Linked DNA regions of Bosea sp. 685. The protein of the gene in region 2 interacts with the protein of the main gene of each other region in a pairwise test. Links are inferred from orthologs where the notes say so. Each region holds a gene or a part of one and is shown on either strand. Other genes may lie near its edges. The genes, in order: RMR04_RS14065 and RMR04_RS04820.

Region 1 (14,205 bases), 1.9 Mb from region 2 along the record:
TGCCGAAATCGACGGCTTTGCCCATCGCGATGAAGCCGTTGCGCGCCGCCTGCTTCGCCTCGACGGGAATGGCGTCCTCCAGGTTGCCGAGCACGATATCGACCTGGCCCGCGAGCTCACCGACCTTGGCACGCACCTTCTCGAGATGCGGCGGCACGAAATGGATCATCCGTTCCAATTTCAGCGGGAGCTCGCGGAACGGCTCCGGCGCGCCGATGGCGAGCGGACGGAAGAACTGGCGCGGCGTCTTGACGGTCATGGCGAGGCTCCATGGTGCAATGCAGCGACTGTGCCGAAGGTCGCCAATCCCGTCCATCGTCCATTATGTGTGCAGGGTAAGGTGGAGATTTATTTCCTGGGAATTATTACCTAATACGTTTAGTGGGTCTAAATTCCCAGGAATAATACCCTTGCCCGGCGGTGGCTGACTGGCGGCACGGCGCAAACGCGCTTGCTCCCATGCATGAAGCGACTAAACGGCAGGCAACGCCGTCATTTCGGCCAAGCGCGGGCCGCTGTGCCCGTCTCAGGTAGCTCTCATCCGCATGGCCGACCTCGCCGGTATCTTCAATCTCGTCGCGCCCTTTTTCGGGTTGATCCTGCTTGGCTTCGTCATCGGGCGTTACAAGCGATTGCCGGAGGCGGGGCTCGCTTGGCTGCAGTTCTTCCTGATCTATGTCGCGCTGCCGCCTTTGTTCTACCGGCTGATCGCCGACAAGCCGCTGAGCGAGCTCAGCAATTGGCGCTTCGTCATCGCCACGACGCTGTCGACCTTCTGCGCCTTCGCGCTGTCTTTCGCGATCGGGATGAAATTCACCCGCCGCGACATACCCCAGTCGGTGATGCAGGGCGTCGCCGGCTCCTACTCCAATATCGGCTATATGGGCCCGCCATTGATCCTGGCCGCGCTCGGCCCGGCATCGAGCGCGCCGCTGGTGCTGGTCTTTGTCTTCGACAGCATTCTTTTGTTCTCGCTGGTCCCTTTCCTGATGGCGATCGCCGGTGTCGAGAAGAAGAGCCTGCTCGCCACCACGGGCGAGATCGTCTGGAAGGTGCTGACCCACCCCTTCAACCTTGCCACGGCGGCGGGGGTGATCGCGGCCTTCACCCATCTCGAATTGCCGACGGCGATCGACAAGATGACGCTCTGGCTCTCCCAGGCGGCCGCGCCCTGCGCGCTCTTCCTGCTCGGCGTTACGGTGGCGTTGCGGCCGATGAAGGCGATGCCCGGCGAGGTGCCGCTGCTGGTGCTGATCAAGCTCGTGCTGCATCCGCTGCTGGTCTGGGTGCTGCTCTCGGCCATTGCCGATGTGCCCGACCAGTGGATCTTCACCGCCATCATCATGGCCGCGCTGCCGCCGGCGCTGAACATCTTCGTGATCTCGACGCAGTACAAGGTCGGCGTCGAACGCGCCTCGGCCTGCATCCTGGTCGGTACCATCGTCTCGATGGGCACGTTGACGGGCTTCCTGTGGCTGGTGAAGACGGGCAGGATGGTCGCCGACCTGTTCCCCTGAGCGCGTGGCCAAGCCAGCGCCGAAGCGAGGCGCCGATGCTGCCGCTGGACGACCTGCTGGTTCTGGATTTCTCGACGCTGCTACCGGGGCCGCTGGCGAGCCTGTTCCTGTCCGAGGCAGGCGCGCAGGTGATCAAGATCGAGCGCCCGGGCGGCGAGGACATGCGCCGCTTTCCGCCGCGCTTCGGCGAGACCTCCGCCCCCTTCGCCGTGCTCAACCGCGGCAAGGCGAGCCTCGAAATCGACCTCAAGGCGGCGGATGCGCTGGCGCAACTGACGCCGCTGATCACGCGCGCCGATATCCTGATCGAGCAGTTCCGGCCCGGCGTGATGGAGCGGCTCGGTTTCGGCTTCGAGGCGTTGAAGGGGCTCAATCCACGCCTGATCTATTGCTCGATCAGTGGCTTCGGCCAGACCGGCCCGCGCGCGCAGGAAGCCGGCCACGACATCAATTACCAGGCTATCGGCGGGCTGCTCAGCCAGTCGCTGAAGCGCGGCGCGCCCGCGCCATTGCCGCCCGCGCTCGTCGCCGATATCGGCGGCGGCACGATGCCGGCCGTGCTCAATATCCTGCTCGCCTTGCGCCAGCGCGAGCGCAGCGGCGAGGGCTGCCATCTCGACATCGCCATGTCGGACGCGATGCCGGCCTTCGCCTGGTACGGCATGGCGCAAGGCCAGGCGGCCGGACGCTATCCCGCCGGCGGGGAGGGTCTCCTGACCGGGGCAAGCCCGCGCTATGGGCTCTATGCCACTCAGGACGGCTGGTTTCTCGCGGTCGGCGCTCTGGAGCCGAAATTCTGGGACGGCTTCTGCGAGGCGGTCGCTCTTGAAGAGCGCTTGCGCGACGACAGAGCCGATCCGGCCGCCACGAAAGCCGCCATCGAAGCGATTATCGCATCCGCCCCCGCAGCGCATTGGCGCGATCTGCTGGAGCCGCTCGATTGTTGCTGCACGGTCGTGCGCACGCTGGAGGAGGCCGTCACGGACCCGCATCTGACCGCGCGCGGCCTGCTTGATGCACAGGCCGAGGAACCGGGCGGACGGCGCCTCGTGTCGACGCCGCTGCCGCTCGCGCCGGTCTTTCGCAATCGGGCCCAGGCTTTGCGCAAGGTTGCCGCTAGCGGCGCGGAAACGGATGAACTGTTGAAGCCCACGGGGTAGCGCGCTTCAGCGGGCAGTCCCGCCCGCCAGCCCCTGCCGCATGACGAATCGGCGCAACGGGCCGATCCGCGACAGCGCCAGAAGCCCGGCACCGCGCAACAGATCGGCCGGCAGCAGATCGGTCAGCAGCGTGCGATTCAGCGCATCGACCGCGCCGGTGCGCAAGCGCACATCGCTCTGGCGCGCCCGGTCATAGGCCGCCATCACGACATCGTCGCCCGGATCGTCCGAGCCGAGCAGCGCCTCGCGCAAGGCCATCACATCGCGCAGGCCGAGATTGAGGCCCTGTGCACCGATCGGCGGAAACACATGCGCGGCCTCGCCGACCAGCGCCATGCGGCTGGCTGCGAACCGCTCGACCGAAAGCCCGCCCATCGGAACGCGCCCGCGCGGGCCGGCAAGGCTCATCGCGCCGAGCAGCGAATGCGTCTGCGTCTCGACCCGGCGGGCGAAGCCGGCATCATCCAGCGCGGTGACCGCCTCTGCCTCGGCAGGGTCGAGCATCCAGACCAGCGATGAGCGTCGGCCGGGCAGGGGCACCAGCGTGCAGGGTCCCTTGCGGGTGTGGAACTCGGTCGAAGTCTCGTTGTGGTCGCGGCGGTGATTGAGGATCGCCGTCAGCGCGGCCTGCGGATAGCGCCAGTCGCGCGCGGCAATGCCCGCGGCGGCGCGCACCCGCGATTGGCGACCATCGGCCCCGACGACGAGGCGGGCGCGCAACGGCGAAAAGCCCTCGCCGGTGAGCGTCACGCCATCCCGATCCGGGACGATCGCCGAGACCAGGCTTTCGACCAGCCGGATGCCGCCATGCCGGCGCGCCGCGCTCCCCAATGCCGCCACAAGCTCGGCGTTCTCGACGTTCCAGCCGAAAGCTTCGAGCCCAGCCTCGGAGGCCCGGAATTCGACCGGCGGCTGGCGGAACAGGCTGCCGGTGTCGTCGACGAGCCGCATCACTTCCAGCGGAGCGGCCTTGCCGGTGAGCGCATCGGTCAGCCCAAGCTCGGCGAGGAGCCGCCAGGAGCCGTCGAGCAGGGCCACGGTGCGCCCGTCGCGCGCCGCGGTGAGGGGGCCGAGCACCGCGACGCGCCGCCCGTCCTTGGCCAGCGCGAGCGCGGCAGTGAGACCGACGGCCCCGGCGCCGACGATCGCGACATCGACATCGTGATCTTCAGAAGAACTCATGCTGTGTCGCTAGCTGAAGCGGGCGGACTTGGCCATCGGCCGCCGCGTCGCAGCTCAGGCGTTTGCGACCGTGAGGCCGGCCGGAGCATCGGCCTTCAACCTGTCGGAGCCATAGCCTTCATGTAGTGCCGAAACGAGCTTGGGAGCGAACTGCGTGAGGATATCGGCATCGCCGCTACGGACCATCGGCTCGGTCATGTCACGCGCCCGCCCCGTATGTGTAAGTTTCGCGAGGCCGACTCGGCGTCCCACGCCGGTCCCCCGCGCAGTCCAGCCGTTGCACGGGACGGATGCAAGTCCCTATGGTCTCCTGACCAAGTCAGGGAGTTGAATTCATGGTCAAGGCCATCCGCGTTCACAAGGTCGGCGGCCCCGAAGTGCTGCAATGGGACGATATCACGCTGCCCCAGCCGGGGCCGGGCGAGGTGCTGGTCAGGAACCGCGCCATCGGCCTGAACTTCATCGACACTTATTTCCGCACGGGCCTCTACGCCGTCCCGCAACTGCCCTTCGTGCCCGGCAATGAGGGAGCAGGCGAGGTTCTGGCGGTCGGTCCCAATGTCACCGAGTTCAAGCTTGGCGACCGCGTCGCCTATGTCGCGACGCTCGGTTCCTATGCCGAGGAGCGCATCGTCGCGGTTAATTCGGTCGTGGCGCTGCCGGATGCCGTCTCCTATGAAGCCGCCGCCAGCATGATGCTGAAGGGCATGACGGCGGAATACCTGCTCCACCGCACCTATAAGGTGAAGTCGGGTGATACCGTGCTCGTCCATGCCGCGGCCGGCGGCACCGGGCTGATCCTGTGCCAATGGGCCAAGGCGCTGGGCGCAACCGTGATCGGTACGGTCGGCTCGACGGAGAAGGCCGCGCTCGCCAAGGCGCATGGCGCCGACCACACCATCCTCTACCGCGAGGAGAACTTCCCGGCCCGCGTCAAGGAGATAACCGGCGGCAAGCTCTGCGCGGTGGTCTATGACGGCGTCGGCAAGGACACCTTCCTGCCCTCGCTCGATTGCCTGAGCCCCTTCGGCGTGCTGGCGAGCTTCGGCAACGCGTCTGGTGCTGTCGAGCCCTTTAATCTCGGCCTGCTCGGGCCGAAGGGCTCGCTCTACGTCACCCGGCCGACGCTCTTCACCCATATCGCCAAGCGCGAGACCATGATCGAGATGGCGGCCAATCTGTTTGGAGCCGTCGCGTCTGGCGCCGTCACCGTGCCGGTCAACGCGACCTTCGCGCTGCAGGACGCTGCCAATGCCCATCGCGCGCTTGAAAGCCGCGGCACCACCGGCTCGACCGTCCTGATCCCCTGACGCGAGCTTTGAAGCCGGTTCGAAAAAATCGAACCGGCTTTGAACCCGCCTGGCCCGGCCTGCGACCAATGAGGGTCAGCACATGCTGATCCTCATTCGGGAGACAGGTCATGAACCGGACCATTCGTTTCGCGGGGCTCGTCTTGGCTTCGCTCACCATCTCGACCGTCGCCATGGCCCAGCAGGGTGGCGGCGGAGGCCGTGGCGGCGACGGCGGCGGCAGCAATGGTGGCAACGGAGGAGGTGGCGATCCCTCGATCCTGCAGCTGCTGCGCGAGGATCACGCCAAGGCCCGCCTGACCCGTGCGGTCGAGTTGCGTCGCACTGGCACGGGCTGCCTCACCCATGTCTGTAACGAACCGCCGCCGCAGCGTCAGCGGCCCGTGCAGCAGGTCGCGGACACCAGCAATGCCTGCGCCGGCGGTGAGGTCTTCGCGGTGCGCGGCCGGGGCGGACAGATCATCCGCCATTTCTGCGAATATCCGTGAAAGTCTCAGAGCGTTTTCGAGCGAAGTGGACACCGGTTCGCGTGAAGAAAACGCGTCAAAACAAAGGTCTAGAGCAATTTTCGATCCAATTGGATCGAAAATTGCTCTAGACCGCGACGCCGTGCAAGTCATAGGCGTCGGCCCGCTCGATCTTCACCGTGACGATGTCGCCGGCCCGAAGCGGCCGGCGGCTCGCGACATAGACATTGCCGTCGATCTCGGGCGCGTCCCATTTCGAGCGGCCCTTGGCGACGGTCGGGCCGACCTCGTCGATGATGACGGAAATGCGCTTGCCGACGCGGTTCTTGACGATGCGCTTGCTGATCTCGGCCTGCGCCTTCATGAAGCGGTGCCAGCGCGCCTCTTTTTCCTCTTCCGGGACCAGAGCGAGGCCCAGATCATTGGCCGGCGCGCCCTTCACAGGCTCATATTTAAAGCAGCCGACGCGCTCGAGCTTGGCTTCCTTCAGCCAATCGAGCAGGAACTGCACATCCTCCTCCGTCTCGCCGGGGAAGCCGACGATGAAGGTCGAGCGGATGGCGAGATCCGGGCAGATCTCGCGCCATTTGCGCAGGCGGTCGAGCGTCCGGTCCTGGTGAGCGGGCCGCTTCATCGCCTTGAGAACATTGGGGGAAGCGTGCTGGAAGGGGATGTCGAGATAAGGCAGGATCAACCCTTCCTGCATCAGGGGAATGACCTCGTCGACATGCGGATACGGATAGACGTAATGCATCCGCACCCAGATGCCCATCTGGCCTAATTCGCGGGCGAGCTCGAAGAAGCGCGTGCGCACCTCGCGATCCTGCCACATCGATGGGGCGTATTTGATGTCGAGGCCATAGGCGCTGGTGTCCTGCGAGATCACCAGCAGTTCCTTGACGCCGGCCTTGACCAGCTTCTCGGCCTCGCGCAACACCTCGCCGATCGGCCGCGAGACCAGATCGCCGCGCAGCTTGGGGATGATGCAGAAGCTGCAGCGGTTGTTGCAGCCCTCCGAAATCTTCAGATAGGCGTAATGGCGCGGCGTCAACTTGATGCCCTGGTCCGGGACAAGGTCGACGAAGGGGTCGTGCCGTGGCGGTACCGCCTGGTGCACGGCCGAGACGACGCTCTCATAGGCCTGAGGGCCGGTGATCGCGAGTACGTTCGGGAAGGCATCGCGGATCTGCTCGGGCTCGGCGCCCATGCAGCCGGTGACGATGACCTTGCCGTTTTCCGACATCGCCGCCCCGATTGCCTCCAGCGATTCCGCCTTGGCACTGTCGAGGAAGCCGCAGGTGTTGACGATGACGAGATCGGCGCCTGCGTGCGACTTGCTGAGCTCATAGCCCTCCGAGCGCAGCGAGGTGATGATCCGCTCGGAATCGACCAGGGCCTTGGGGCAGCCCAGCGAAACGAAAGAGATTTTCGGCGCGACGGCGTTCATCGGCAGGCGACTCGACAATTCTGAAAGGAAGCGGCGCGGCATGGCTCGCACACGGCGCTTCCTTTGAACCGTTTCAGTCTGTTTGGCAAATCCGGCAGGTTATGCCGCTGCTTCCGTCGAAACCGGCCGCTCCGAATCCTGCGTCCAGTCGGTCATCGAGCCATCATAGAGCGCGACCTCCTCCCGGCCGAGCACCTCGGACATCACGAACCAGTTCAGCGCCGCCGTGTGGCCGGTGTTGCAATAGGAGATCGCCGGCCCGTTCGGGACGCCGGCAAACAGCGCGGACAGATCGCCGACCGGCTTCAGCGCGCCTGTGTTGGGATCGAAGGCCTCGGCATAGTCGCGCGAGACCGCCCCGGGGATATGCCCGGCGCGGGACGCCTCGGCGGCTTTCTCGCGGCCCTCGAAATAGCTCGTTGAACGCGCATCGACCAGGGTCGCGAGCTTGCCGCGCGAAGCCACGAGGGTTGCGTCAGTATTGCTGCGCAGCTGCTGTTGCATCACGACCAGATAGGAATCGGTCGATTTCGGAGCGGATGGCCCGGTTTCGACCGGGCGCTGCGGATCAGCGCTCCAGGCCTTGAAGCCGCCGTCGAGAATGGCCTGTTGGCCGTGGCCGATCAGCTTCAGCGTCCAGTAGATTCGCGCGGCGGCGGCAAAGTCGGTCGCGCTGACGCCCGCCGGCACGATGACGACGTCATCATGCGGCTTGATGCCGAGCCTTCCTGCGAGCGCGGCCAGATGCTCAAGCGACGGCAGCATGCCTGGCGCATTACCGACCTTGGCGCGCCAGCCATCGGTGGCATAATCGCTGTGCACGGCGCCGGGAACATGTCCCGCTTCATAGGCAGCCTTGCCGCCGCCGTCGACCGAGGAGCGGATGTCGACGACGACCAGATTGCTGTCGCCCAGGCGCTGACTGAGAGCTTCGGGCGTGATCAGTCCGGAGAATTGGGTTTTGCTCATTCGGCCGCCACCTTCTGCAATTCGTCGACAACATCGAGCGTGTAGCTCATCTCGGCGGTCGCCCCGAGCATGATCGAAGCCGAACAGTATTTTTCCTTCGACAATGTGACGGCCCGCTCCGCCTTCGCCTGCGACAGCCCACGCCCGGTGATCTTGTAGGCGAGGTGGATCTTGGTGAAGACCTTGGGATCCTCCGTGGCGCGTTCCGCCTCGACCTCGACGTCACAACCAGTGACGCTCTCGCGGCCCTTTTTCAGGATCTGCACGACATCGAAGCCGGTGCAGCCGGCCAGCCCGATCAGCAGCATCTCCATCGGCCGGATGCCGATGTTGCGGCCGCCATATTCAGGAGCGCCGTCCATCATCACGGCGTGGCCGCTGCCGGCCTCGCCCATGAAGGCCATGCCCTCGACCCATTTCGCCCGCGCTTTCATCGTTCGCTCCTATGCAAATCACTCGCGTAGGCTAGCGGCTGGAGAAGGCCGAAGCGAGACCGCTCAGGCTGCCGCGAACAGACTGCCATGTGTGATGCGCAAGCGGATGCGCTCGCCAATCGCCGGTGCGACCTGGCTCGCCAGATCCACGTCGAGGCGTTTCGCCAGCCCCTGGACCGCGACCTCGGCGCGTCGCAGTGGGCCGTTCCGGCGCAGATGCTCGACCACGCCGGGCAGCGCCAGCGGCAGATCGTCGACGATGCGCAGATGCTGCGGCCGGACATAGAGCGCGGCCTGTCCGCCCTGGTTCTGCGACAACCCGCCCAAAACCGGTCGATCGCCGAAAAAGGCCTGGCTGCCGACGACTTTGACCGGCAGCTTGTTCACCTCGCCGAGAAATTCGCAGACAAAGGGCGTCGCCGGATGGTCGTAGACATCATCTGCCGAACCGACCTGCTCGATACGGCCGTCATTCAGGATCGCGACGCGATCGGCGAGTTCCAGCGCCTCCTCCTGATCATGCGTGACGAAGACGGTGGTGTGTCCGGTGCGGCGGTGCAGGTCGCGCAGCCAGGCGCGCAGATCCTTGCGGACCTTGGCGTCGAGCGCCCCGAAAGGCTCGTCGAGCAAGAGCACCCGCGGCTCGATCGCCAGCGCCCGAGCCAGCGCCACACGCTGACGCTGGCCGCCCGAGAGCTGGCTCGGATAGCGCTTGTCGAGGCCGGGCAATTGCACGAGTTCGAGCAGGTCGCCGACGCGTTTTCTGATCTCCGCCGGTTCCGGTCGTTGCGCGCGCGGGCGCGACTTCAGGCCGAAGGCGACGTTCTCTCCGACCGTCATGGTCCTGAACAGGGCGTAGTGCTGGAAGACGAAACCGATCCGCCGGTCGCGCAGCGAGAGATCGCGCATATCGGTCTCGCCGAACAGCACGCGGCCCTGATCGGCCTGTTCGAGGCCGGCGATCAAGCGCAGCAGTGTCGTCTTGCCGGAGCCCGACGGGCCGAGCAGGGCGACGAGCTCGGCAGGCTGGATGTCGAGCGAGACGCCGCGCAAGGCAGCGAAAGCGTCGAAGCGTTTCTCGATCGATTCGATGGTGACTGCGACCGACATGCTTGCGTCCTTCATCAATGGCGGCGGCTGGCGGCGATGGAATCCGAGTAGCGCCATTCCAGCAGCGTCTTGAGCGCGAGCGTGACGAGCGCCAGCCCTGCCAGAAGCGAGGCGACGGCAAAGGCCGCTGCGCTCATGTACTCGTTGTAGAGAATCTCGACATGCAGCGGCATGGTGTTGGTCAGCCCCCGAATCTTGCCGGAGACGACCGCAACCGCACCGAACTCGCCCATGGCGCGCGCATTGCAAAGCAGCACGCCATAGAACAGGCTCCACTTCACATTGGGAAGCGTGATCGTCAGGAAGGTTCGCCAACCCGAAGCGCCGAGCGTCAGCGCCGCTTCCTCGTCGGCCGAACCGAGCGATTGCATATGCGGAATCAGCTCGCGCGCGACGAAGGGGAAGGTCACGAACACTGTCGCCAGGATGAGACCGGGCAGGGCGAAGACGATCTGCACGTCATTGGCCTTGAGCCAGGCACCGAAATAGCCTTGCGCGCCGAAGAGCAGCACGAAGACGAGGCCCGAGATCACCGGAGACACTGAGAAGGGCAGGTCGATCAGGCTGATCAGCAGGTTCTTGCCGCGAAACTCGAACTTGGCGATCGCCCAGGCGGCTGCGATGCCGACGACGACGTTGAAGGGCACGGCGATACCGGCGACCAGCAGGGTGAGATGGATCGCCGCGACCGCATCGGGCTCGGTCACGGCCGCCTTGTAAGCCGTCCAGCCGCGCGCACCCGCCTCGACGAAGACCGAGGCCAGCGGCAACAGCAGGAACAGCGCCAGAAAGGCGAGCGAGACCCCGATCAGCACGGCCTGGACGACAATGCCTTCGCCGCGGATGCGGCGCGTATCACGCTTGCGGGCCGTTTCGGTCCGGAATTGGGGCAGAGCAGCATCAGACATCGCCGAACCTCCGGCGAGCCCGGGCCTGAATCAGGTTGACGAAGAGAATGAGGCCGAAGGAAATCAACAGCATCAGCATCGCGACGACAGCGGCACCGGCGTAGTCGAATTGCTCCAGCCGGATCACGATCAGCAGGGGCGCGATCTCCGAGACCATCGGCACATTGCCGGCGATGAAGATCACCGAGCCGTATTCGCCGACCGCGCGCGCGAAGGCGAGGACGAATCCGGTCAGCAACGCCGGATAGATCGGAGGCAGGATCACCGTGAAGATCGTGCGCCAGCGGCCGGCCCCGAGCAGCGCTGCGGCCTCCTCGACGTCGGCCTGCATCTCCTCCAGCACCGGCTGCACGGTGCGCACGACGAAGGGCAGGCCGACGAAGATCAGCGCCACCATCACGCCGAGCGGCGTATAGGCGACCTTGATGCCATAGGGCGCCAGCAAGCTGCCGACCCAGCCATTGGGCGCATATATCGCCGCGAGCGCGATACCGGCCACCGCCGTCGGCAAGGCGAAGGGCAGGTCAACCGCCGCATCGACGAAACGACGACCCGGAAACTCGTAACGCACCAGCACCCAGGCGAGGATCATGCCGAAGACGGCGTTGACGCAGGCGGCGAAAAGCGCTCCCAGAAAGGACAGGCGCAGCGCCGCCAGCGTCCGCGGCGAGGTTGCGACCGCCCAGATATCGGCCGGGCCGGCGCTTGCCGCCTTCAGCGCCAATGCCGCCAGCGGCACGAGCACGATCAGGGACAAGGCGCTCAGCGTGATGCCGAGCGCAATGCCAAAACCAGGCAGGATGCTCGGCTGCCGCCAAACTGAGGTCGCCGCCGCCATCAGCTAGCGCGCCGGCTTGTAGAGCTGGTCGAAAGTGCCGCCGTCGCCGAAATGGGTCGGCTGCGCCTTGGCCCAGCCGCCGAAATCCTTGTCGATCGTGACCAGCTCAAGCTTCGGGAAATTCGCGATGTCCTTGGGGTCGGCGGCCTCGACATTGCGCGGGCGATAATAGTTCTTCGCGATGATCGCCTGGGCCTTTGGCGTGTAGAGGAATTCGAGATAGGCCTGTGCCTCGGCCCGGGTGCCTTTGGCGTCGACATTGGCGTCGACCAGCGCGACCGGCGGTTCGGCCAGGATCGAGAGGCTCGGCACGACGATGTCGAACTTGTCGGCGCCGAATTCATGCAAGGCGAGGAAGGCCTCGTTCTCCCAGGCGAGGAGCACGTCGCCGATGCCGCGCTGGGTGAAGGTCGTGGTTGCGCCACGCGCGCCGGTGTCGAGCACGGGCACGTTTGCCAAAAGCTTGCCGATATAGTCGCGAACCTTCGCCTCGTCCTTGTTGAAGGCCTTGTCGGCATAGGCCCAGGCGGCGAGATAGTTCCAGCGCGCCCCGCCCGAGGTCTTCGGGTTCGGCGTGATGATCTGCACGCCCGGCTTGACCAGGTCGCCCCAGTCCTTGAGCGCCTTGGGGTTGCCCTTGCGGACGAGGAAGACGATCGTCGAGGTGTAGGGCGAGGAGTTGTTGGGCAGGCGCGTCTGCCAGTTCTCCGGCAGCTTCTTCGAGCGCTGCGCGATGGCGTCGATGTCGCCGGCCAGCGCCAGCGTCACGACGTCGGCATTGAGACCGTCGATGACGGTGCGGGCCTGCGCACCCGACCCGCCATGGGACTGGCGGATGGTCGTGATCTTCTTGGCGTTCTTCGCGTTCCATTCGGCGATGAAAGCCGCATTGAGGTCGCGGTAGAGTTCCCGCGTCGGGTCGTAGGAGACGTTCAGCAACTCGGTCTGGGCGCGTGCGCCGGCCACGACGCCAAAGCACAGGGTGAAGGCCCCGAGCACGAGCCCGGCTCTAAGCACACGGCGAAAGATAGGTTGCGTCATGTCAGGGCTCCGTTGCGATCAATGCCGGAGGCTCCCTAGGAACCACCGACATTCGTTCTGAATAACAAACGAAACGTACTGAATTTTCGCACCAGCCTCAACGGCATGCTGCAGCAGGCCCGTTCCAAACTTGAACCCTATGGGAGAAAACGCGTCTCCCTTGAAGGCGTTCCACCGTATTTTTGGTCAGGCAATTTTCCGCGCAACGAGGTTTGCGGACAAATCAGGCATAAATTCAAATAGGCCGTTGTCGCGGCGCCGAACTCAGGCCCGGCGCAAATCCTGCGTTGCGCTGGTGGCAGCCACCGCCCCCAGCGCATGCCCCACCAGGACGAGCACAGGCCCCTTGGCCGGCAACTGGGCGAGCATATCAGGCAATGTCGCGATCGTCGCGGCCAGCCGGACTTCGTCCGGCCGTGTCGCCGCCAGCACGGCGACGGCTGGCGTCTGCGGATCGAGCCCGGCCGCCACGGCACGGTCGCGGAACCCTGCGAGCGTGGCGCGCGCCATGTAGATCACTGTCGTCGCATAGGGGTCGGCCATGGCCTGCCAGTCGAGATCGTCAGGCAGGTCGCCGCTGCGGGCATGACCGGTGACGAATTGCAGGCGGCGCGCATGGTCGCGATGGGTCAGTGAGAGGCCAAGCGAGGCTGCGGCCCCTTGTGCCGCCGAGATGCCGGGCACGATGGCGACCGGGATATTGGCGGCCGCGCAGGCCTCGATCTCCTCGCCGGCGCGGCCAAAGATGCCGGGGTCGCCGCCCTTGAGGCGCACGACATGCTTGCCCTGGCTCGCCAGCGCGACGATCAGGGCGTTGATGTCGCTCTGTTTGACGGACGGGCCATAGCCGGTCTTGCCGACCAGCATGCGCTTGGCTTCGCGGCGGGCGAATTCCAGCACGCCAGGCGAGACGAGGTCGTCATACAAGATGATGTCGGCGCTCTGCAGCGCGCGGATGGCCTTCAGCGTCAGCAGTTCCGGGTCGCCCGGGCCGGCGCCGACCAGGGTCACCCGACCGGTGCCGTCATGGGCGCTTTCGAGTCGGTCGAGCGCGCTGAAGAGGTCGCTCCTGTCGATCTCGCCGGGGTCACGTTCGGGAGCTGCGATGGCGCGCGCCGTGAAGCGCTCCCAGAAGGCGCGGCGAAGCGCGAAAGGAAGCTCGCGCAGCTGCACGGCGGGCCGCCAGTCCTTGGCCGCCTGCGCCCAGCTCTTCAGCCCGGCCGGCAGCAATCCCTCGATCTTGGCGCGAATCGCCTGCCCGAAGACGGGCGCGGCACCGTCGGTGGAGATCGCGACGATCAGGGGCGAACGGTTGACCAGTGAACCGAAGGCGAAATCGCAGAATTCAGGCTTGTCGACGACATTGACCGGCACGCCGAGCTGCCGCGCAGCCGCCGCGAAGGCGCGCGCCTCAGTGAGATCCTCGATATCGCCGATGGCAAGCGCTGCGTCGGCCAGATCGTCAGGCTGCCAATGCCGGGCAACCACGGTCACGCGGCCGGCTGGCGGCTCGTTGGCGAGGGCCGTAAAGCGGTCAGCGGCATCGCCGGCGAAAACACGGAGGTCGGCCCCGGCCGCCGCGATCAATTCGGCCTTCCAGAGCGCGCTCTCGCTGCCGCCGGCGAGCACGACCTTGCGTCCTTCCAGTTTGTGGAAGAGCGGCAGCGTCGCCAGCCTGTCGATGCGGCGCGCGGTGGTCGGCTCTGGTTGTCTTTCGCTCATCGCGTCGCTGTGGTGGCTCTGACATCCGTGGGGCGCGTCTCGCCCCCCGCTGGCGGCATCAGCAACCAGAAGACAGCCAAGAGCACAATGATAAAGCGAA
Region 2 (14,099 bases):
CTATCCGGAAAGGGCGAACGAACCTCGTCGTCATCCTGGACAAGCCGCGTAAGCGGCGCAGCTCCGGGATCCATCGGAGGGCTCCGGAGCTCTACGATGGATCCCGGGACTTCGCGGAGTTTATCCTTGGGCCGATCGAAGATCGGACCCGAGGGCGAAGCCCAGGATGACGGCGAGAGGTGGGACCGGCCGTCAGCCCACGTCGATCTGCTGGGCGAGCTTGATCGGGCGGCCCTTAGGCAGCTTCTCGGCGATGCCGTAGAGCTGCTCGCGGCGGTCGATCTCGCGCCAGACATCGTCGGGCGCGATGCCGATCTCGCTCCAGAGCACCACCAGATTATAGATCAGGTCGGCGCTTTCGAGGATGGTGCGGCGGCGGTCGCCCTGCACGGCTTCGAGCCCGACCTCGACGGCCTCCTCGGCGACCTTCTTGGCCATTTTCGGCATGCCTTCGCCGAGCAGCTTGGCGGTGCGCGAAAAGGCGGGATCGCGCGAACGTGCTGCGAGGACGGCGGCGTGCAATCTGCTGACCGAATCAACCATTCCTAGAGCGTCACCCCGCTGCATGTGGGTTTCATGACAGCCGCGTCGGGGCAGGCCCGGCGGGCGAATCATTCGTCGGCTCAATTTAACGCGGATGTGCCCAAGGGGAAGGAGAATTGGGGGATTGAGCTGGAGGCGCAACCGTTACAGTATCGGTCCGACGCTGTAACTCTTTGAGTTTGCATCGACTTCTTCCGAAAACCGGACTCTGCTTTTCGGAGCGATGCTCTAAGGTTTGGCGAAGGGCGCAAACAATGTCGCGACCTCAAGATAGACCTCGCGCTTGAAGGGGATGATCAAGGCAGGCGTCCGCTCCAGCTTCTCCCAGCGCCAGGCGTCGAACTCGGCCTTGTGGCCGCCGGCGGGGGTAAGCGTATTGATCTCGTCATCAGGGCCGTCGAGGCGGAAGGCGAACCATTTCTGTGCCTGGCCGCGCCAGCGCCCCCTCCAGGCCTCCTTGCCGATATCGACAGGCAGGTCGTAGCTGAGCCAGCCGGGCGCCTCAGCGAGCAGGGTCGCGGAGGTGACGTTGGTCTCCTCCTGCAACTCGCGCCTCGCCGCCTGGAGCGGCGTCTCGCCCGCATCGATGCCGCCCTGCGGCATCTGCCATTCATGGCCTTCCGCGACATGCTCGCGCAGGCTGCGATTGGCGCGCCGTCCCATGAAGACGAGGCCCTGCCTATTGAACAGCGCGAGGCCGACGCAAGGTCGATAGCCCTTGGGTGGGGAAGCGATCATCGCAGAGAGCCTGTCGAGGACGGGTTTCGGAAGCCGCGCGCCGCGCTGACCGGCACGACGAGGATGCCCTTGGCCTCGAGCGACTGGGCCCAGCGCGCGATCCGCTCGATCGAGACGGGCAGGGCGCTCGCCGAGGCGATGACGATGCCCTGCTCGCGCGCCAGCGCTTCCAGCATGGCGAGTTCCTTGTCGATCGCGTCGGCCCGGGCGACCGTGTCGATGACGCGATCGACCTTCATCGCCGGGATCTGGGCGCGCGTGGCCGAGGTCGCGAGCAGGCTGCGCGAGGAGGAGCCGTCATCGACGACGATGAGCCCGCGTCCGGAGATCTCGCGCAGGATCGGCGAGAGCGCGGCGTCGTCCGCGGTCAGGCGCCCGCCGAGGAAATTGACGATGCCGACATAGCCGGTGAAGCGCCCGAGCACCCATTGCAGCCGGTCGATATTCTCAGCCGCCTTCGGGCCGGTCAGCAGGGTTTGCGGGCCAGGGTCGTTGTCGGGATAGTCGAACGGCTCCATCGGCACCTGGAGGAAGATCTCGTGGCCCTCGCCGCGCGCACGCTGGACCGTGCGCTCCAGCTCCGGACCATAGGGCGCGAAGGCCAGCGACACCGCGCCCGGCAATTTGGCGATGGCGTCGGCAGTGCCGCTCTGGCTGATGCCGAGGCCGCCGACGAGGAGGGCTATCCGCCCTGCCGGCTTGGTCGTGGGCTGCGGCCCGAGCGGGCGGGCATAGATCTGGGCGGGCGTCGCGCCGTCGGGGCCGGTCTTCGGCAGCAGGCCGTAGCGCGTGCGCTCGACCAGCCGGCTGTCGGGGGAGGGGGCGAGCTTTATCGTCGCAGGGCTGTCGGGAATGGTGATGACGATCGAGCCAGGCGCTTCCGCGCCTGCGCCCGGGCGCACCACGGTCACGCCGGCTTCGGTTTCTAGCTGACTGGCGCTGGCCTGGGTCCGGAGTTCCGGAGTGGAAGTCGTCGGAGCGGACGATGAGGCTTGCGATTGGGGGCTACGCTTTTCGATCAGCGCCGTCGCCATCGGCTCGCCGCCATCGGGATCGCGGCGCGTCGCGATGAGGAGCAGGAGAGCGATGACCGCAAGGCCCACAGCGCCGCTTGCCCCCATGGCAAGCCAAAGGCCCCATGGTTTGCCATGAGGCGCGGGGCGATTCTGGCCGAGCGGCCGATTGAGCTCGGTGAGCGGCGTTCCGGCCAAGGGCAGCCGTCCTCAGCTAAGAGAGCAAAGACTTTAAGCAAGCATGCCGGTCCCCGAGAGCGAGTCCGGTTCCCGGCAGCATGATCGCGCGGCCCGAATCAACGGCCCGCGCGCCTAGTCTTGTCGTGTGGCGAGCCGCGCGTCGAGTGCCGGGCGGCGCGTCTCCCGTGCTCAGTTCGGCTTCGGCGCCTCGGGGGCCGGCGTCGGCGCGGGTGCGGCGGCGTCCTTCTTGACGCCGCGCAGCAGGTCGAGTGCCGCGATCAGCTGCGTATCCTTCAACGGATCGTTGGGCACGTAGGAGGCCGAGCCGGACTGCTCTTCCTTGCCGTCGACCGTCTTGAGATGGCCCTTGAGGGAGGCCTCGCCCTTGCTTTCGCCGAGCTTGTCCTTGAGCTCGGCTGGGATCTCCTGCGCGACCTCGACATCGGGCGTGATGCCCTTGGCCTGGATCGAGTTGCCCGACGGCGTGTAGTAGCGCGCCGTGGTCAGGCGCAGGCCGCCATTGGCGCCGAGCGGGATCACGGTCTGGACCGAGCCCTTGCCGAAGGAACGCGTGCCCATGATGGTCGCGCGCTTATGGTCCTGCAGCGCGCCGGCGACGATTTCGGCCGCCGAGGCGGAGGAGCCGTTGATCAGCACGACGACGGGCTTGCCCTTGGTCAGGTCGCCGCCCGGCTTGGCGTTGAAGACCTGGGTCTCCTCGGCGTTGCGGCCGCGCGTCGAGACGATCTTGCCACGCTCGAGGAAGGCGTTGGAGACCAGCACGGACTGGTCGAGACGGCCGCCGCGATTGTTGCGAAGGTCGATGACGTAGCCCTTGATCTTGTCCTTGCCGATCTCGCTGTTGACCTTCTCGATGCCCTTGCGCAGGCCGTCATAGGTCTGCTCGCTGAAGGTGCCGATGCGGATATAGCCGACGTCGTTTTCGACGCGTTCCTCGACAGCCGGCACCACGATGGTGGTGCGGGTCAGGGTGAATTCGAGCGGATCGGTCTTGCCCGGGCGCTCGATCTTGAGCTTGACCTGGGTGTTGATGATACCGCGCATCTTCTCGACCGCCTGGGTCAGGCTCAGGCCCTTGACCTCGTCGCCGTCGATCTGGCGGATGATGTCGTTGGAGAGGATGCCGGCCTTGGAGGCGGGCGTGTCGCGGATCGGCTTGGCGACCTTGAGGACGCCGTCCTCCATCGTCACTTCGATGCCGAGCCCGCCGAACTGACCGCGCATGTCGGTGTCCATGTCGCGGAAGCTCTTGGCGTCGAGATAGCCCGAATGCGGATCGAGCGAGGAGACCATGCCGTTGATGGCGGCTTCGATCAGCTTCTGTTCATCCGGCTTCTCGACATAATCGGTGCGGATCTTCTCGAAGATGTCACCGAACAGGTTGAGACTGCGATAAACCTCGGCGGAGGCCGCGACCGCGCTGGTCGAGGTGAACAGCTTTGTCTGGGTGACCAGACCGGTCAGGCCGGCGCCCATGACCGCACCGGCGAAAACGAGGGAAACCTTGCGCATCATCCGCGAACCTTTTCGCCTTGCGGTTTCGTCCACCACGGCGTCGGATCGACCGAAACGCCGTCTTTTCTGAACTCTATATAAAGAACCGGTTGCCCGGTTCCAGAACCTACGATCGTCGCGGCAGCTTCCGACGTTTCGCCCATCACCGCAACCGGTTCTCCCGCGAGGACGAACTGATTCAGCGATACGTCGATGCGCTGCATTCCGGCCAGCAGCAGATAGTACCCCCCGCCGGCATTCAGGATCAAGAGTTGCCCGAAGGAGCGGAAGGGACCCGCATAAACCACCCAAGCGTCCGAAGGCGCCGAAACTAGGGCGTTGGGGCGCGTACTCACAGATATTCCACGCGTCGTGCCGCCTGCGCCGTCACTTTCGCCGAAACCACGCAATTGTGATCCCGCCGCCGGCAGGGGAAGCAAGCCCCGTGCCTCGGCGAAGGCGATCTTGGGCGCGAGCCGTGCGGGGTCCTTGAAGGCGAGTGCGGCCATGCGCTGGCGCTGCTCGCGGGTTTCCGATTCGAGGGCCTGGCGCGCGGTCTCGGCGGCGCGATTGGCCGTCGAGATCTCTTTTTCCATGCGTTCGACGAAATCGCGCAGGGAGCGCGCCTGCGCCGCGAGCTCGCCACTGACGCTGCGCTGCTCCTCGACGTCGCGTGCGGCGCCCGCCTCGCGCTCGCGCCTGGCTTCGATCAGCGAGGCCAGGCGCTGGCGTTCCGTCGCCAGCCCTTCCAATTCGGTGCTGATCGCCTTGCGGTCGCCGGTGATGTTCTCGCGCAGGCGCACCAGTTCGCCGAGATCGGAACCCAGGATCTCGATCTCCTGGCGCAGATCGGGCACGACCGCGCCCAGCAGCATCGAGGCCCGCACCGCCTCCAGAATATCCTCCGGGCTCACCAGCACCGCCGGCGGCGGACGCCGGCCGATGCGCTGCAGCGCCGCCAGCACTTCGGAGATCAAGCCGCGCCGGCCTTCGAGCGAACGCCGGATCGCCGCTTCGCTGGATTGCAGCAGGCCCAGCCTGTCCTCGATCGCGCCGATGCGCCGCTCGACGGCCTGGGTGCGCTGCGTCGCCTCGAGCAGGGCCTTGTTGAGGGCGGCGCGGTCGGCGCGGATGCCGGCGATCTCCGCCTCCAGCCTGCCGCGCGCCTCGACATTGCCGGCCAGGCGCTCCTCGATGGCCTTGAGCTCGGCCTCGCGGGCCTGTTTCTCGACCTGCTTGGCCTGTGCCTCGCGGGTCAATTGCTCGGGGTCGGGGGATTGAGCGGCGGCTGGGAGAGAGGCGATGAACAGGGCCAGTGACAGGCCAGCAAAGGCTTTGCGGGCCAGCCTGCAGGATGCGCGGAAGCCTTTATCCGATGGCATGCCTCGATGCCACGAGCGGGCCGGGCTGCGACATCCGCGAATCAGGGGCCGGAATAGTCTCATGCGCGATGATAGGGGTGTCCGGCGATGATCGTCATGGCTCTGTAGAGCTGTTCGAGCGCCAGCGCGCGCACGATCTGGTGCGGGATGGTCAAGGCCCCGAAGGCGATCGTCAGATCGGCCCGGTCGCGGATCTCGTCGCTGAGCCCGTCCGCGCCGCCGATGACGAGGTTGGCCGCCGCCGTGCCGGCATCGCGCGCAGTGGCGATCCTGGCCGCGAAGGCGTCGCTGCTCAGGCTGCGGCCGCGCTCGTCGAGCGCGATCAGCAGCCCGGGCGCGAGTTTGGCGGTGATGGCCTGGGCCTCGTCGCGCTTGCGCTCATCGGGCCGGCGGCCGCGGCTCTCGGCGAGCTCGACGATCTCGGGGCCGGACAAGCCCAGCCCGCGCCCGAGCGCCAGCGCGCGCTCGCGGTAGCGCTCGCACAACTCACGTTCCGGCCCGTCCTTGAGCCGGCCTATGGCGATGATGGCGAGGCGCAACGGCGCGCGTCTCGCTGCCTTAACTGACGAGGCGCTCGTTGGGCCTGTCGGCGCCCCACATCTTCTCGAGATTGTAGAACTGGCGCACTTCCGGGCGGAAGACGTGGACGATGATGTCGCCGGTGTCGATCAGCACCCAGTCGCAGGCCGGCATGCCCTCGACCTTGGGCGTGGGCAGGCCCGACGCCTTGAGGGCTTCGACCAGGCTGTCGGCGATGGAGGCGACATGACGGTTCACCCGGCCCGACGCGATGATCATCGCGTCAGCCAGTGAGGTCTTGCCGACGAGGTCGATGACGGTGACGTCTTCGGCCTTCATCTCTTCGAGAACATGCAATGCGAGGGCTACGCTGTCGGCGGATGGGTTTTCCGACACAGCGGCCTGGGGAAGCGGCTTGGGCTCGGCTTCACCAAGGGTTGAACGGTTCAGTTCCGTATCCTCTCGATCACGACGCGCTCACAGCGCGACGTGGTCAAATTACGCTCAGCGAGGCTAAAATTCAATCGGTTTCGGCCTGTTCGCGTAATTGCGTGGAGGAGAGCCCGGAGCGGCGGCCGTGCAGGAAGATCCAGGCCGGCGGCTTCGCACCGGCGAGCGCGGCGCCCTGGCTTTCCGAAATCCGCCAGCGTGAGAGCCAGTTGGCGGCGGGCGAGGCGACGGAGCTATGGGTCGAGCCCGGCCGGTCGATGATCGCGATCGGCATCATCCGGGCGATCGCGCGCCACTCGTTCCAGTGATGGAAGCTGGCGAGATTGTCCGAGCCCATCAGCCAGACGAAGTGGACGCCGGGGCAGCGCAGCTTCAGCGCGCGCAGCGTGTCGGCGGTGTAGCGGGTGCGCAGCCGCGCCTCGATTCCGGTGACATGGATGCGGGCATGGTCGGCGATCTCGCGCCCGAAGGCGACGCGCTCAGCCAAAGGCGGCAGGGCGGCGTTGTCCTTGAGCGGGTTGCCGGGCGTCACCAGCCACCAGACGCGGTCGAGCTGGAGCCGGCGCAGCGCGGTCAGGCTCGCCATGCGGTGGCCGTCATGGGCCGGGTTGAAGCTGCCGCCGAACAGGCCGATGCGCAGGCCTGGCGCATGGGGCGGCAGCCGCAGATGGTCGCTGCTCACGGCGAGATTCTGCGTCACGAACGAATCTGGCCGTCGCCATGGACACGGTATTTGAACGAGCAGAGCTGTTCGACGCCGACCGGCCCGCGCGCATGCATGCGGCCGGTCGCGATGCCGATCTCGGCGCCGAAGCCGAATTCGCCGCCATCGGCGAACTGGGTCGAGGCATTGTGCAGTACGATTGCCGAATCGACCTCGGCGAGGAAGCGCCGGGCGGCCTGCGCATCGTTGGCGACGATCGCCTCGGTATGATGCGAGCCGTAGCGCTCGATATGCTCGATCGCGGCGTCGAGCCCGGCGACGAGCTTCACCGCGATGATGCGGTCGAGGAACTCCGTCGCCCAATCCTGCTCGGTCGCGGGGCTGACGCGGGCGTCGAGCTCTTGCGTCGCGGCGTCGCCGCGCACGGCGCAGCCGGCGTCGAGCAGGGCGCTCACCAGCGGTTTCAGATGCGTCGCCGCGCAGGCCTCGTCGACCAGCAGGGTCTCGGCCGCGCCGCAGACGCCGGTGCGGCGCAGCTTGGCGTTGAGGGTGATGTCGCGGGCCATGGCGAGACCGGCGCTGGCATGGACATAGACATGGCAGTTGCCGTCAAGATGGGCGAAGACCGGCACGCGAGCGTCGCTCTGGACGCGGGCGACGAGGCTTTTTCCGCCGCGCGGCACGACGACGTCGACATGGCCGTCGAGCCCCTTGAGGATTTCGCCGACCGCTGCGCGGTCGCGGGTCGGCACGAGCTGGATCGCGTCGGCAGGCAAACCCGCCGCCTCCAGCCCCTGGCGCAGGGCAGCAGCGATCGCAGACGAGGTGCGGAAACTGTCGGAGCCGGCGCGCAGGATCGCGGCGTTGCCGCTCTTCAGGCAGAGCGCGCCGGCATCGGCTGTGACATTGGGGCGGCTTTCGAAGATCACCGCGATGACGCCGAGCGGCGTTGCGACACGCTCGAACCGCAAGCCGTTGGGCTGCGTCCAGTTCGCCAGCACACGGCCGACCGGATCAGGCAGGGCGGCCACGGAAGCGACGGCCTCGGCCACGCCGTCGAGGCGGGGCCGGTCGAGCAGCAGCCGGTCGATGAAGGCGGGGTTCTGGCCATTGGCCTTGGCGTCGGCGATATCGAGCGCGTTCGCTGCGAGGATATCCGCCGCGCTTGCGCGCAGGACGTCTGCCATCGCAATGAGCGCGGCGTCGCGTTTTGCCGCCGAGGCGAGCGCGACCAGGCGGGCGGCGGCGCGCGCGCGCCCGCCGAGATCGCCCATCAGCGCCGCGACATCGCCGCGCTCCTTGTCGGAAGAGACCACGCGCAGGGCGCTCTCGCTCGTCATGACCGGCCTATCCAAACCTTTATGCCTTCAGACCTTAGCCGACGCCCAGCGCCATGTCGTCCCGATGGATCATCTCGGCGCGGCCGGGATAGCCCAGTACCGCCTCGATGTCGCGCGAGGCCTTGCCCAGCACCAGCGCCGCCTCGTTTGCATCATAGGCGACGAGCCCACGTCCCAGCACCGCACCTTGCGGATCGCGGATCAGGACGGCGTCGCCGCGCGCGAAATCGCCCTCGATCCGGCTGACGCCGACCGGCAGCAGGCTCGCCCCGCCGCGCAGGGCCCGCGCCGCACCCTCGTCGACATGGAGCGCTCCGCGTGGCTCGAGCGAGCCGGCGATCCAGGTTTTCCGAGCGGTCGCGGGGGTGGAGGCGGTCAGGAACCAGGTGCAGCGCGCGCCATCGGCGATAGCACTGAGCGGGTTCTTGCCCCGTCCGTCGGCGATCAGCATATGCGTGCCGCCGGCGGCTGCGATCTTGCCGGCCTCGATCTTGGTGCGCATGCCGCCGCGCGAGAGTTCGGAGGCGGCGCCACCCGCCATGGCGTCGATCTGCGGCGTAATGCGCTCGACCAGCGGGATATGGCGTGCGCCGGGATCGCTGAGGGGCGGGGCGGTATAGAGACCGTCGATATCGGAGAACAGCACCAGCAGGTCGGCGCCGGCCATGGTCGCGACGCGGGCGGCGAGCCGGTCATTGTCGCCGTAGCGGATCTCGGCGGTGGCGACGGTGTCGTTCTCGTTGATCACGGGGATCGCACGCAGATCGAGCAGGCGGCCCAGCGTCGCGCGTGCATTGAGATAGCGCCGGCGCTCCTCGGTATCGGCGAGCGTCAGCAGGATCTGGCCGGCGGTGAGGCCGTGATGACTGAGCGCCTCGGCCCAGGTCCGGGCGAGCGCGATCTGGCCGACGGCCGCCGCCGCCTGGCTTTCTTCCAGCCGCAATGGGCCCGCGGGCAGGCCGAGCACGGTCCGCCCGAGCGCGATCGCGCCCGAGGAGACGACGAGCACATCGGCGCCGCGCTGGTGGAGTTCGGCGAGGTCCTCGGCGAGCGCGGCGAGCCAGGCCTGGCGCAAGCGGCCGCGCGCCCGGTCGACGAGCAGGCTGGAGCCGACCTTGACGACGATACGGCGGAACTGGTTCAGTGACGGCGTCTTCACGGCTGCGACCGGTTTGAACTTTCAGGACTTGTCGAACTTTCAAGCCTCGTTGAACTTTCAAGACTTGCAGCTTTGGCTGTTGGCGAAAACCGCGCGCTTGTAAAGCGCCGCCGATGGCGGCGTGGCCATGCCGAAAGCGGTTTCATCTGCTGGTTGCATTGACAAGGGCGATTCAAGCGCTCATATGGAGCCTGTCGATATTTAGGCCGAACGACGTGGCCCCGCGCATGAGAGTGCGCCTGCTGACGACCTTCACCGCTCAAAAAATCGAAAATTGGCGTGTGAGTGATCACGCGCTTCCACATACTTAGCGAAAGGTTTCGTTATGGCCGCTGGCACAGTTAAATGGTTCAATTCCACCAAGGGTTTCGGCTTCATTCAGCCGGATGATGGCGGGCAGGACGTGTTCGTCCACATCAGCGCCGTCGAGCGCGCTGGCATGCGCGATCTCCGGGAAGGTCAGAAGATCTCCTACGAGATGGTTCAGGACAAGCGCTCGGGCAAGATGTCTGCCGACCAGCTCCGCGCCGAGTGAGCCGCTAAGCCGCATCGGTCGGCATCGGAATTTGGGTTCGGCGACCACGGATGTACTGGCGCCTGAACCTTCCGGTTCAACGATGATGCGGTTCGATGAGGGGTCGGGGTTCATAGCCCGGCCCTTTTTCCGTCACTATAAATGCAGGAGACAGGCATGCAGGTTCTCGTCCGCGACAATAATGTCGACCAGGCCCTCCGGGTCCTGAAGAAGAAGATGCAGCGCGAAGGCGTCTTCCGCGAAATGAAGCGCCGTTCGGCTTATGAGAAGCCGTCCGAGAAGCGCGTCCGCGAAAAGGCCGACGCCATCCGCCGCGCCCGCAAGGTTGCGCGCAAGCAGATGCAGCGCGAAGGCTTGATCGCCGCGCCGAAGCCCAAGCCGAAGCCGGTCCGCGCTGGAGGCGCAGCGCCTGCGCGTTGATTTGGATACCAATTCGGCGCGATCTGGATTATTGGCCCCTCGCGGGGCACAGATCGCGCCCGTGACAACACGAGAGAAGGCTAGCCTTGAAGAACCCGAACGACCGCAGCTTCACTGATCGCAAGGCCAATTCCTCGGCCGCCAAGCAGGCGCTCCTTGAGCGTTTCAAGGCGAGGCCGGGTCCCGATGACCCGATCATGCAGCAGCGCCGCGCGGAGCGCCAGGCCATTGCCGATGCGCGCGCGGTTCGCGATGCAGAAAAGGCCGCCGCCCGGGTCGAAGCCGAGCGCCTGGCCGCCATCGAGGCCGCCCGCCTCGCCGAGGAAGAGCGCCTGGCCGAGATCGCCCGTGAAGTCGCCCGCAAGGCCGAGCAGGCCCGCCGCGACGCCGAGCGTCCGCGCAAGGTGCTGCTGGAAGCCGTGCAGTACGCCCAGCTCCGCGCCGCCGGCAAGGGCCGCCGCTGATATCAGACGATTGCCAGGGCGATGTCCGGTCCGTTTGGATCGTACGCTTGCCCTGGATTCTTACTTTTAGCGCATTATCTTGAAGTGAAGCGGTCAGATCCGCCTCGCTTGACGATGCTCTAGAGCAGTTTTCGATCCAAGTGGATCGTTCAACCGCTCTGGCTTCTTTGTATTAGAGCGTTTTCTTCACGCGAACGGGTATCCACTTCGCTCGAAAACGCTCTAGCTGACGGGGTTCTCGCTCGCGGCCGATCGGCGGCAGGAGGCTCGGCAGTCGACGATTCCGGCTTTGGCCTTTGCGCCTCGGCCGGCGTGACACGCCTCCTCTCAGAGAGACGGGTCGTTTCGGGCCGCACGGTCCAAAACGCGAATTCGCCTCTCGGCTCATAGCGCAGCATCGGAGCGAGCCGCCATGGCGACGCGAGGACTCTCCGCCGACGAAATCAAGCGGCGCGCGCAAATGGCCTTCGACAAGGCCGATGCACGCAAACAGGAAGCATCGCGCGCGATGGAGGCCGAGCAGGCCGAACGCGACGCTGTGATGCAGAAGACGGCTCGCCTGCGTGCGCAGCGCCTGGCCAAGGAAGCGGTGGAAGCCGAAACCGCGGCGATCGTCGCCGCTGAGCAGGCGCAAGCCAAGGCTGAGCAGATCGAAGCCAAGGCCGCGGCGAAAGCCGCCAAGACCAAGGCGAGCACCGACAAGATCGCCAAGGCGGCGGAAAAGCTCGCCAAGGCCGCCGAGAAGGCAAAGAAAGTCGCCGCGCGCGCCTAAAGCGTTTTCGAGCGAAGTGGCCGCCGGTTCGCGTGAAGAAAACGCATTAAAATAAAAAACGAGAGCAATTGAGCGATCCGACTGGGTCGGAAATTGCTCTGGCCGTCTGAGGCGCCGCCGTCGAGCCGCCCCGCAGGGCAGGCTCGCTTCACGAGAGCGTGACAACGGCTGTGCGCCGGCGCCGACATGCATCTGCGCAGCGCATCCCGGGTTAACCGGTTCGACCACCCTCCGCGACGGGTCGTCGAACCGAAAAGGTCTCACCCCAGAGATCTCAACCCGACAGGAGCAAGCGCCATGCGCTTCGTCACACGTCTCATGCTCGCCGCCACGTTTGCCCTTGGAGCTGCTACTCCGGGCCTTGCCCAGAACGTCAAATATGTCGGCGGCGCGGCAATGTATCCGCAGAAAAACATCGTCGAGAACGCGGTCAATTCGAAGGACCACACCACCCTGGTCGCAGCGGTCAAGGCGGCTGGTCTCGTTGATACGTTGATGACGCCGGGGCCGTTCACGGTGTTCGCACCGACCAACGCCGCCTTCAACAAACTCCCGCCTGGGACGGTCGCGACGCTGGTCAAGCCCGAGAACAAGGCGATGCTCACCTCGATCCTGACCTATCACGTTGTTTCCGGCCTCTATACCTCGGCCGATCTGATGAAGCTGATCAAGCAGGGCGGCGGCGAGGCCAAGCTGAAGACCGTCAACGGAGAGACGCTTTCGGTACTGCCTGGCCGCAGCGGCAAGAGCTTGTTCATCGCCGATGCCAAGGGCCACACCTCGCGCATCACCATCGCCAATGTGATGCAGTCCAACGGCGTGATCCATGTCGTGAACACGGTCGTGACGCCCTGAACGGTGCTGTTTAGAGCAATTTCCGATCAGATTTGATCCTTCAATTGCCCTGGGCCCTTGTCTAAACGCGTTTTCTTCACGTGAACCGGTGTCCACTTCGCTCGAAAACGCTCCAAGCAATATGGAAGCCCGCCCGGCCTGTGCCCGGCGGGCTTTTGCTATTGCGGCTCGGGATGCCTGGCATTCCAGGCCTGGGCATAATCATCGCACATCCGGTAGACGGTCTCGCGATCTGTGCAGCCGGATGGCTGTGAGCGGGACGCCAAGGCCTTCTGGAAGGGTGCATATCCCTGATGCGCCAGCCGCCACAGGCGGCGAAGCTCACTGAGCGGGTCGGTGTGGTCGTCAATGCGGAGATCGAAGCTCGCAACCGGCCCTTCCGACCAGATGCGCATGGCGCAGGATTGCCGGCCGCGCTTGTCGCCGCCCGCCTGTTCGCCCGCCTCCATCGCCACGAGCAGGCGCTCGTCGAAGTCGAGGCCGGGATTGGCCAGATAAGCCCGCAGCGTTGCTTCGACGACCTCCGGCCCGGTCAGCATATTCCCGGCGACTGAAACATGTGGGCCCGCCACCGCGCCGCTCCAGCCAATGCAATCGGTGCCCGTATAGGATGCGGCATTGCCGTTCCGATCCACGACATGGAGCTGCCGATGGGAGCGCCCCTGGTCGGCGAGCGTCAGGGACGCGACGATGTCATGCGAGGAACACCCCTCCTGCAGCATCCTCAACCCATCCACCCCATAGAACGGGTTGGCGAAGGCTTGCGTGGCGAGAACCCCTGTTCGCCCCGCGCCGTAGGGAACGACCGCACCGACTGCGAGTGCGCGCGAGGCGCAAGCCACACCAAAGGCGCCGGTTCTTTCGTCCTTCGCGACGATGGACCATGTCATGAAATCCCCCCGGGTATCAGTTCCGGCCCTTGTCACCCTGATAACGCCGGGCTGCAAGCCGGGTCCGAAACGGGTTGGAGGGGATTGTCCAGCCAAGTCTCCGCCAGCCAAGTCTCCGCCAGGCAGGTCCCCGCCAGGCAGGTCCCCGCCAGGCAGGTCCCCGCCAGGCAGGTCCCCGCCAGGCAGGTCTCCGCATTGGACTACGGAGCTGAAGGTCCGTTCAGGGCCACAGCAGCACGGATGAGCGCCTTGAAGGCATCTGGGTCGATGTCATCGCCCTCATGGAGATCGATGGCGCGTCTGGTGTTGCCTTCGAGGCTGGAGTTGAACAGGGCTGACGGATCATCGAGCGAGGCGCCCTTGGCGAAGGTCAGCTTGACCAAGCTTTTATAGGTCTCGCCGGTGCAGATGATGCCGGCGTGTGACCACACCGGCACGCCCCGCCATTTCCACTCCTCGACCACGTCCGGGTCCGCCTGCCTGATGAGCGCACGGATATGGGAGAGCGTCTTGCCTCTCCAGTCGCCCAATTCCGCGATTTTCGCATCGATCAATCGCGCAGGGGATTCGCTCGAAGGGGATTCGCCCGTGGTTGGTGCACTCTCTTTCATATCGGCGCTCCTCCTCGGCTGCTTCTTCTATGCGTTCGATGGCGTCGCA

The links.
Region 1: the proteins of RMR04_RS04820 (region 2) and RMR04_RS14065 interact in binary tests that used the Escherichia coli proteins (3 or more experiments, as listed by UniProt). The link is inferred for Bosea sp. 685 from one-to-one orthologs.

Annotation. Positions count from the first base shown.
Region 1 is NZ_CP134779.1:2,663,026-2,677,230, forward strand. The notes cover bases 7,574-10,552. They hold RMR04_RS14065 (sulfate/molybdate ABC transporter ATP-binding protein), read right to left. Parts: upstream 9,597-10,552; coding sequence 8,550-9,596; downstream 7,574-8,549. Other genes in these bases: RMR04_RS14055 (sulfurtransferase), read right to left, coding at 7,574-8,052; RMR04_RS14060 (OsmC family protein), read right to left, coding at 8,049-8,486; cysW (sulfate ABC transporter permease subunit CysW), read right to left, coding at 9,611-10,504; cysT (sulfate ABC transporter permease subunit CysT), read right to left, coding at 10,497-10,552. Also shown: RMR04_RS14015 (HpcH/HpaI aldolase/citrate lyase family protein), read right to left, coding at 1-259; RMR04_RS14020 (AEC family transporter), read left to right, coding at 546-1,517; RMR04_RS14025 (CaiB/BaiF CoA transferase family protein), read left to right, coding at 1,553-2,677; RMR04_RS14030 (UbiH/UbiF family hydroxylase), read right to left, coding at 2,684-3,859; RMR04_RS14035 (hypothetical protein), read right to left, coding at 3,914-4,057; RMR04_RS14040 (quinone oxidoreductase family protein), read left to right, coding at 4,195-5,169; RMR04_RS14045 (hypothetical protein), read left to right, coding at 5,280-5,657; 30S ribosomal protein S12 methylthiotransferase RimO, read right to left, coding at 5,764-7,083; more of RMR04_RS14055, read right to left, coding at 7,183-7,573; more of cysT, read right to left, coding at 10,553-11,345; RMR04_RS14080 (sulfate ABC transporter substrate-binding protein), read right to left, coding at 11,346-12,383; siroheme synthase CysG, read right to left, coding at 12,648-14,105; RMR04_RS14090 (hypothetical protein), read right to left, coding at 14,102-14,205. UniProt on the Escherichia coli protein: Part of the ABC transporter complex CysAWTP involved in sulfate/thiosulfate import. Responsible for energy coupling to the transport system.
Region 2 is NZ_CP134779.1:802,547-816,645, forward strand. The notes cover bases 6,158-9,030. They hold RMR04_RS04820 (glutamate-5-semialdehyde dehydrogenase), read right to left. Parts: upstream 8,279-9,030; coding sequence 7,037-8,278; downstream 6,158-7,036. Other genes in these bases: rsfS (ribosome silencing factor), read right to left, coding at 6,158-6,229; RMR04_RS04815 (nicotinate-nucleotide adenylyltransferase), read right to left, coding at 6,411-7,040; proB (glutamate 5-kinase), read right to left, coding at 8,379-9,030. Also shown: hisE (phosphoribosyl-ATP diphosphatase), read right to left, coding at 193-543; RMR04_RS04785 (RNA pyrophosphohydrolase), read right to left, coding at 772-1,281; RMR04_RS04790 (divergent polysaccharide deacetylase family protein), read right to left, coding at 1,278-2,492; RMR04_RS04795 (S41 family peptidase), read right to left, coding at 2,664-4,007; RMR04_RS04800 (murein hydrolase activator EnvC family protein), read right to left, coding at 4,007-5,371; 23S rRNA (pseudouridine(1915)-N(3))-methyltransferase RlmH, read right to left, coding at 5,431-5,910; more of rsfS, read right to left, coding at 5,930-6,157; more of proB, read right to left, coding at 9,031-9,503; RMR04_RS04830 (cold-shock protein), read left to right, coding at 9,829-10,038; rpsU (30S ribosomal protein S21), read left to right, coding at 10,195-10,458; RMR04_RS04840 (DUF6481 family protein), read left to right, coding at 10,545-10,922; RMR04_RS04845 (hypothetical protein), read left to right, coding at 11,383-11,694; RMR04_RS04850 (fasciclin domain-containing protein), read left to right, coding at 11,992-12,549; RMR04_RS04855 (DUF1028 domain-containing protein), read right to left, coding at 12,708-13,439; RMR04_RS04860 (DUF1801 domain-containing protein), read right to left, coding at 13,640-14,050. UniProt on the Escherichia coli protein: Catalyzes the NADPH-dependent reduction of L-glutamate 5-phosphate into L-glutamate 5-semialdehyde and phosphate. The product spontaneously undergoes cyclization to form 1-pyrroline-5-carboxylate.